DNA from 2 places in the Labrys sedimenti genome. Region 1 is predicted to be linked to the other one. Evidence: predicted binding sites of a transcription regulator. Region 1 holds the regulator's gene; the other holds the start of a gene.
What was found. Region 1 encodes PhoB, which activates phosphate uptake and scavenging genes when phosphate is short. Its sites were predicted from a motif close to TGTCATNNANCTGTCAT; they were not measured.
Positions count from the first base shown of each region.

Region 2: a site for PhoB is predicted at 2,113-2,129, ahead of ppk2 (polyphosphate kinase 2). Genes of this name have one in related genera too.

Region 1 covers NZ_JAXOUF010000002.1:26,479-30,722, reverse strand. Annotated here, with positions in the region: gene pstA (phosphate ABC transporter permease PstA) at 1-108, shown strand, start outside; gene pstB (phosphate ABC transporter ATP-binding protein PstB) at 117-932, shown strand; gene phoU (phosphate signaling complex protein PhoU) at 967-1,686, shown strand; gene phoB (phosphate regulon transcriptional regulator PhoB) at 1,700-2,401, shown strand; gene U1R88_RS06520 (RNA polymerase sigma factor) at 2,650-3,891, opposite strand; gene U1R88_RS06515 (YciI family protein) at 3,909-4,244, opposite strand, start outside.
Region 2 covers NZ_JAXOUF010000002.1:953,311-957,554, forward strand. Annotated here, with positions in the region: gene U1R88_RS10845 (metallophosphoesterase) at 1-412, shown strand, start outside; gene U1R88_RS10850 (GMC family oxidoreductase) at 479-2,083, shown strand; gene ppk2 (polyphosphate kinase 2) at 2,223-3,143, shown strand; gene U1R88_RS10860 (glycine C-acetyltransferase) at 3,325-4,244, shown strand, end outside.

The sequences.
Region 1 (4,244 bases):
CCCGACCCCAAGGCCGTCTCGGTGGCCTGGAGTGGCGCCCTCCTCATCACGGCCGGCGTGTTGGCGCTCAATATCCTGACCCGCTTCGTGCTCGCTCCCAAGAAATGAGTGCTCCCATGTCCGCTACCCCCCAAGCCTCCATCGCGGTTGCCGAACGCCCGATCGCTGATCCAGCCGCCGCCGTGAAGCTCAAGGTCGAGAATCTCGACTTCTATTATGGCGAGAAGCATGCGCTCAAGGGCATCAACCTCGACATGATCGACCGGCAGGTCACTGCCATGATCGGTCCCTCCGGCTGCGGCAAGTCGACCCTGCTGCGCGTGCTCAACCGCATGTACGACCTCTATCCGGGGCAGACCGCCAAGGGCCGCGTGCTGCTCGACGGCCAGAACGTCATCGGCAAGGAAATCGATCCGGCCGTGCTGCGCGCCCGCATCGGCATGGTGTTCCAGAAGCCGACGCCCTTCCCGATGTCGATCTATGACAATATCGCCTTCGGCGTGCGCCTGCATGAGTCCATCTCCAAGGCGGAGATGGACCAGCGCGTCGAGTGGTGCCTCACCAAGGCCGCCTTGTGGAACGAGGTCAAGGACCGCCTGCACGCTTCGGCCCTCGGCATGTCCGGCGGCCAGCAGCAGCGCCTGTGCATCGCCCGCACCATCGCGGTGAAGCCCGAAGTCGTGCTGCTGGACGAGCCGACCTCCGCACTCGATCCGATCTCGACCGCCAAGATCGAGGAACTGATCGACGAATTGAAGCGGGACTTCACCATCGTCATCGTCACGCACAATATGCAGCAGGCGGCGCGCTGCGCGGATGTGACGGCCTTCTTCTATCTGGGCGACCTCATCGAGGTCGGCCAGACCAACAAGATGTTCACCACCCCGAACGACAGCCGTACGCAGGACTACATCACCGGCCGCTTCGGCTGATTCCCGGCCAGCGTCGAATTCATTTGGAGGCGGCATGTCCGACCATATCGTTACATCCTTCGACCAGGAACTGCGCGAACTGCGCAACATGATCGCCGAAATGGGTGGCTACGCCGAGAAGAGCGTGGCCGACAGCGTCGAAGCCCTGCTCAAGCGTGACACCCAGCGCGCCAAAGCGGTGATCGATCTCGATGCCGCGATCGACAAGCTGCAGCGCCAGGTCGAGGACCGGGCCATCCTGATCATCGCCAAGCGCCAGCCGCTGGCCCTCGACCTGCGCGAAATCGTCTCGGCCCTGCGGGTGGCCAATGACCTCGAACGGATCGGCGACCTCGGCAAGAACGTCGCCAAGCGCGTGGTGGCCATCCACAGCCACGCCCAGCCGGCCCAGCTCTTCGGCGGTTTCGATCACATGGCCGACCTGGTGCTCGAGCAGCTCAAGCAGGTGCTCGATGCCTTCGCCCAGCGCAACGTCGAGGAAGCGCTCTCGGTCTGGCGCTCGGACGGCGAGATCGATGCGATGTATACCTCGCTGTTCCGCGAATTGCTGACCTACATGATGGAAGATCCGCGCAATATCGGCTTCTGCACCCATCTGCTGTTCTGCGCCAAGAACATCGAGCGCATCGGCGACCACGCCACCAACATCGCCGAGACGGTGCACTATTTGGTCACCGGTGAATCGCCGGCCGGCGAGCGGCCCAAGGCGGACAACAGCACCGATCTTGTCGATCTTCCTGTGCCGGCTAAATAACAAGGGATAGGCCATGCCTCCCAAGGTTCTGATCGTCGAGGACGAAGAAGCCCTGACTCTGCTGCTGCGCTACAATCTCGAAGCCGAAGGCTATGAGGTCGATAGCGTCGCACGCGGAGACGATGCCGAGATTCGGCTGCGCGAAAGCGTGCCGGACCTCGTCCTGCTCGACTGGATGTTGCCGGGCCTGTCCGGCATCGAATTGTGCCGGCGCATCCGCATGCGGCCGGAAACCGAGCGCCTGCCGGTGATCATGCTCACGGCGCGCGGCGAGGAAACCGAACGCGTGCGTGGCCTTGCCACCGGCGCCGACGACTATGTCGTCAAGCCCTTCTCGGTGCCCGAACTCTCGGCCCGCGTGCGTGCCTTGCTGCGCCGGGCCAAGCCCGATCACGTCGCCTCCCTGCTCAAGGCCGGCGACATCTCGCTCGACCGGGAGACCAAGCGTGTCCATCGCGGCAATCGCGAGATCCGCCTCGGCCCGACCGAGTTCCGCCTGCTCGAATTCCTAATGCAGGCGCCGGGACGGGTGTTCGCGCGCGAGCAGTTGCTCGACAGCGTCTGGGGCCGCGACGTCTATATTGACGAGCGCACGGTCGACGTGCATGTCGGCCGCCTGCGCAAGGCGATGAATCGCACCCGCGAGATCGATCCGATCCGCACCGTGCGTGGCGCCGGCTATTCCTTCGACGAGACCTTCGCCAAGCAATCCTGAGGGCGGTTTGCGGGCATTGCCCGCCCGCTTCCTTTCGCCAAGGCTGCGCGACGTAGTGAGTAATACCAGCACGCTTTGAGTTCGACTCATCAACGTCATTGCGAGCGAAGCGAAGCAATCCAAGAGCCCTGAACTCCAGGCCTGCGAGTTCCTGGATTGCTTCGCTTCGCTCGCAATGACGGGTCGGGGATTGCGCGAGTTGGTGTAAGGGTGAGCATCAGTGTCTGACCAGTTCTCTGGCCACGCAATCACGCCCCCAGATCCGCCAGGCGTCCCTGCAGATAGCGGCGGATGGCCGGGTCGCTCTCCAGGCCGATCGCCCGCGAATAGGCATTGCGGGCCTCTTCCGGCTTCGCCGCCCGCGCCAGCAAGTCGGCACGCGCTGCCCAATAGGGCTGGTAATCGATGATGCGTCCGTCGCCGGCGACCTCGTCGAGCGCGTCCAGACCAGCCTGCGGCCCCGCAAGGCGGCCCAGCGCCACGGCCCGGTTGATGGCGGCCACCGGAGAAGCGGTCAGCAGGACCAGGGCTTCATACAGCGTGACGATCGCGGCCCAGTCCGTCGCCGCGCAGATGCGTCGATGAGCATGGGCCGATTGCAGCGCGGCTTCCAGCTGATAGCGGCCGATCTGGCGGACCTGGCCGGCCCGGGCAAGCAAGGCCTCGGCCTCCTCGATCAGCCCGGCATCCCAGAGCGCGGTATCCTGCTGCTCCAGCGGAATATAATCGCCACCCGGGCCGCGGCGTGCCGCTCGCCGCGCTTCGGCGTGCAGCATCAGCGCCAGCAGTCCCAGCACTTCTGCCTCGCCGGGCAGGAGCGAGGCCAGCAGCCGGCCGAGCCAGATACCTTCCGCCGACAGATTGCGCTCGCGGGCGTGAGCCCCTTCCGGATCGGCCCAGCCCTCGGCATAGACGGCGTAGACGGCCGCCAGCACCGCATCGAGGCGGCCGGGCAGCTCGTCGGGCTCCGGGATGCGGAAGGGAATGCCGGCCTGCTTGATCTTGGCCTTGGCCCGCACCAGCCTCTGGCCCATCGCAGTGGGTGAGACCAGGAAGGCGCTGGCGATCGCGCCGGCATCGAACCCCAATATCACCTGCAGGATCAGGGGCGCACGCACGGAAGCATCGAGAGAGGGATGGGCGCAGGCGAACATCAGGCGCAGGCGCTCGTCGGGCACGGCATGCCGCTCGCCCTGCTCCGAGGCGAGGGCCTCGACATGGCGGATGACCGCGTCCGCCTTTTCGCCGCGCAGCCTGGCGCGGCGGGCCGCATCGATCTGGCGGCGGCGGGCCGCGGTCAGGAGCCAGGCCTCGGGATTGGCGGGCACGCCGCCCGCCGGCCAATGTTCCAAGGCTGCCGCGAAGGCGTCGGCCAGGGCGTCCTCCGCCCCCGCAATGTCGCTCGAGCGTGCCGCAAGAAGTGCGACGAGACGGCCATAGCTGCGTCGCGCCACGACTTCGGCAAGGTCGGCAGCGGGGGCCGAAGACACCGGCTCGGCTCGTTTGCTCAATAGTCCTTCGGGTCCCATATCGGCCGGACCTCGATGGTCCCGATGGCCGCGCTCGGGCAGCGCGCCGCCCAGCCGATCGCGGCATCCAGGTCCGGCACGTCGATGATGTAGAAGCCGCCGAGCTGCTCACGGGTGTCGGCAAAGGGACCGTTGAGCACCTGGCTCTTGCCGTCGGCGATACGCACGGTGGTGGCCGAAGCCGTCGGACGCAAGCGGCTCCACGGTCCCAGGCTGCCGGACGACTGGAGCGCCTGCGTGTAGGCTTGGTAGGCGGCCAGGATCTGCTGCTTGTTGGCGGGATCCGCCTTCAGCATGGCTTCTTCGTTGCTGTA
Region 2 (4,244 bases), 930 kb from region 1:
GGAGAATGCGGCGCTGCGGCTCGTCAAGGACGGCCAGCCTTTCTGGCTGCTCGGCCTCGGCGACGGCAATTACGGCCTCGACGATCTGCCGGGCACGCTCGCCAAGGTGGGCGACACCGCTCCGGCGATCCTGCTGGCGCATGAGCCGGACATCTTCGTCGACGTGCCCGATCGGATCGCCCTGACGGTCTGTGGCCATACGCATGGCGGGCAGGTGGTGCTGCCCGGCATCGGGGTGATTCATGTGCCCTCGCGTTACGGCAGCCGCTTTGCCTATGGCCATATCGTCGAGGGGGATCGCCACCTCGTCGTCTCGGGCGGCCTTGGCATGACGGGGCTGCCGGTGCGCTTCGGCGTGCCGCCCGAGATCGTGCTGATCACCCTGGGGGCAGGGGCGCCGCCGACGGTCTAATCCGTTTGCACTTCGGTGAAAGTTGTGAAACACAACGAACTCGTCAGACAAATGGGGCGGGTTCGAATGGCCATGACTTACGACACCATCATCGTTGGCGGCGGCTCGTCGGGCTGTGTCACCGCCATGCGGCTCGTGCGCGACCTCGGCCAGCGCGTATTGATGCTGGAAGCCGGCCCGGCGCGCATGAATCCGATCATGCATATGCCGGCCGGCTACATGAAATATCTGGCTAAGGACACCTATCTCACCATGCACAGGATGGAGCGCCAGCCCCAGCTCGACGGGCGCGCCACCATCGTGCCGCAGGGACGGGTGCTGGGCGGTGGCTCCTCGGTCAATGCCATGGTCTATATGCGCGGCCAACCGGCCGACTACGACAATTGGGCCGAGAACTACGGGGCGGAGGGCTGGCGCTATGCCGATATCCTCCCCCATTTCATTGCAATGGAAGGCAATGCCGACCTCGACACGCCCGTGCATGGTACCACCGGCCCGCTCAAGGTCACGAGGCCGCTCCATACCTGCGAGATGACGAGGGCCTTCCTTCAGGCGCTGCCGTCCCTGGGTGAGCCGCTCAATCCCGACTTCAATTCCGGACGCCAACGCGGCGTCGGCCTGATGCAGGGCACCATGGATCCGGTGACGAAGCGCCGCTGCTCGGCCGTGGATGCCTTTCTGCCGCTGGTGCGCGACGACGAACGCTTGACCATCACCACCGAAGCGATCGTGACGCGCCTCATCATCGAAGGTATCAGCTGCACGGGTGTCGAGTATGTGGAAGGCGGCCGGACCCACAGGGCATCCGCCGCAACGGTGATCCTAGCCGCCGGGACCTACGTCACGCCCAAGCTCCTGATGCTGTCGGGCATCGGCCCGGCCGACCATCTCCTGCGCCATGGCATCAAGCCCCGGGTGGATCTGCCGGGTGTGGGAGAGAACCTGCAGGATCATTGCGAGGTGCCCGTGATTGCCGCCTCCAACGGCCGCTATGGCTATTTCGGCCAGGACAAGGGCTGGAACATGATCCGCAATGGGCTCGATTATCTCCTGCGCAAGCAGGGCCCGGTAACCACCACGGGTGTGGAAGCCTGCGTCTTCACCAATCCCGACGACCGCGAGGCCGACGCTTCGCTGAAGATCTATTGTGTACCGACCGTCTATCTCGACCGCGACATCACAGACGTCACCGCCTGTGACGGCGTCACCTTCACCACCTGCCTGCTCCGGCCGAAATCGCGGGGAACGGTGAGGCTGCGCTCGGCCGATCCGCTCGAGCCGCCGGTTGTCGATGGCGGCTTCCTCAAGCATTCCGAGGATATCAGGCTGATGATTGCGGGCCTGCGTTTTGCCCGTTCCTTCCTTGACGCCTCGCCGATCAGGGAGAAGATCTCCCACGAGATGCTGCCGGGTGCCGACAAAGTTTCCGATGCCGATCTGCACGCCCATTGCAAGCGCATGGTCAAGACCAACTATCACCCGGTCGGTACGGCGCGCATGGGACGGGACGATGATCCGATGGCGGTGCTCGATTCCCAGCTGCGCGTTCGCGGCATCGAGGGCCTGCGCGTGTTCGACTGTTCGGTGATGCCCGAGATCGTCAGCGCCAACACCAATGCCCCGGTGATGGCCATCGCCCATCGCGCCGTGGAGTGGCTGAAGATGGGCTGAGCAACTCGGCAAGGGGTGCTTGCCGGGGCTGTCACATAACTGAAATATTCCTGCACTACGGGCTTCATCAAAGCATGGGCCTATGGCGCCCGAAACGGGTTCGGTTGATCGAGCCACCCTTCGCGCAAGGAGTATTCGCATGACCACGCCAGCCGATAGCAGGCCCAATCTCGACCGCATCCGGCAGGAGATCGCCGATGGCTATGACGAGGAACTGGAACTGGAGCTGGAGGAGGCGCGCCTCGACCGCATCCTCGGGGACACGCCCGAACTGGAGGAGCGCGACACGCTCGATCGCAAGATCTATTTCCGCGAGCTCTTCCGCCTGCAGCACGAACTGGTCGAGCTGCAGGACTGGATCCAGCATCACAAGTTGCGGGTCGTCGTGCTGTTCGAGGGGCGTGATTCCGCCGGCAAGGGCGGCGTGATCAAGCGCATCACCCAGCGCCTCAACCCGCGCATCTGCCGTGTCGCCGCCTTGCCGGCGCCCAATGAGCGCGAGCGCACGCAATGGTATTTCCAGCGCTATGTCGCCCATCTGCCGGCCGGCGGCGAAATGGTGCTGTTCGACCGCAGCTGGTACAACCGGGCAGGCGTCGAGCATGTCATGGGCTTCTGCAACGATGCCGAATATGAGGAGTTCTTCCGCTCCGCGCCCGAATTCGAGCGCATGCTGGTGCGTTCGGGCATCATCCTGTTGAAATACTGGTTCTCGATCACCGATGAGGAGCAGGAATTCCGCTTCAACATGCGCATCCAGGATCCGCTCAAGCAGTGGAAGCTGAGCCCGATGGACGTCGAATCCCGGCGGCGCTGGGAAGACTATACAAGGGCCAAGGAAGTGATGCTTGAGCGCACCCACATTCCCGAAGCGCCCTGGTGGGTGGTCGAGGCGGTGGACAAGAAGCGCGCGCGCCTCAACTGCATCAGCCATCTGCTCGGCCAGATCCCCTATGGCCAGGTCGAGCATCCGTCGGTGATCCTGCCCGATCGCGAGCGCCACGAGGACTATGTGCGCCATCCCGTGCCGTCGGAAATGTATGTGCCGAAAACGTACTGAGAAGTCGGGAGGCGGGTCTTCGAACCCGCCTTTTCCCTGCCGGAGGGCGCATCGCTGCTAGGCCGGTTTGAAGACCAGTCCCTGAATGCCCCCATCTACTTTCGGCATGATCTCATCATTTGAAGCGCGGCTGGTTTTGGCTTAGGCCTGTGAACCCAAACAGGTGCAAGGGAGCCGCCCGATGTCGCTCGTCGATCATGTCAAATCCACCCTGACGGAAATCGCCAAGGACGGTTTGTGGAAGAGCGAACGCGAGATCGCCGGCCCGCAACGTGCCCGCATCGAAGTCGCTGATAAGGCCGGACGGCGGCCGATGCTCAATCTGTGTGCCAACAATTATCTGGGCCTGGCCGATAACCCCGAGATCATCGCTACCGCCAAGCAGGCCATGGACGGCCATGGCTTCGGCATGGCTTCGGTACGTTTCATCTGCGGCACGCAGACCCTGCATCGCGAACTCGAGCGCACCATCGCCCGCTATCTCAACAAGGACGACGCGATTCTCTTCGCCGCCTGCTTCGACGCCAATGGCGGGGTGTTCGAGCCCTTGCTCGGTGCCGAGGATGCCATCGTTTCCGACAGCCTGAACCATGCCTCGATCATCGACGGCGTGCGCCTGTGCAAGGCCAAGCGCTATCGCTTCGCCAATGGCGACATGAACGATCTCGAAGTGCAGTTGCAGGCGGCCAAGGCCGACAATGCCCGCCACATCGTCATCGCCACCGATGGCGTGTTTTCCATGGACGGCTATCTCGCCGACCTGAAGACGCTCACGGACCTTGCCGGGCGCTACGGCGCCAATGTGATGGTGGATGATTGCCACGCCACCGGCTTCATCGGGCCGGAGGGGCGTGGCACGCCCGCTCGCGCCGGGGTGGAGGACAAGGTCGATCTCCTCACCGGCACGCTGGGCAAGGCCTTGGGTGGCGCCATGGGTGGCTATGTCGCCGCCAGCCAGCCGATCATCGATCTCCTGCGTCAGCGTGCACGTCCCTATCTTTTCTCCAATTCTTTGGCCCCGCCGGTCGCGGCCGGCTCGATGAAGGCGATCGAGTTGGCTCAGGCGGGCGATGACCTGCGCGAAAAACTGTTCGCCAACAC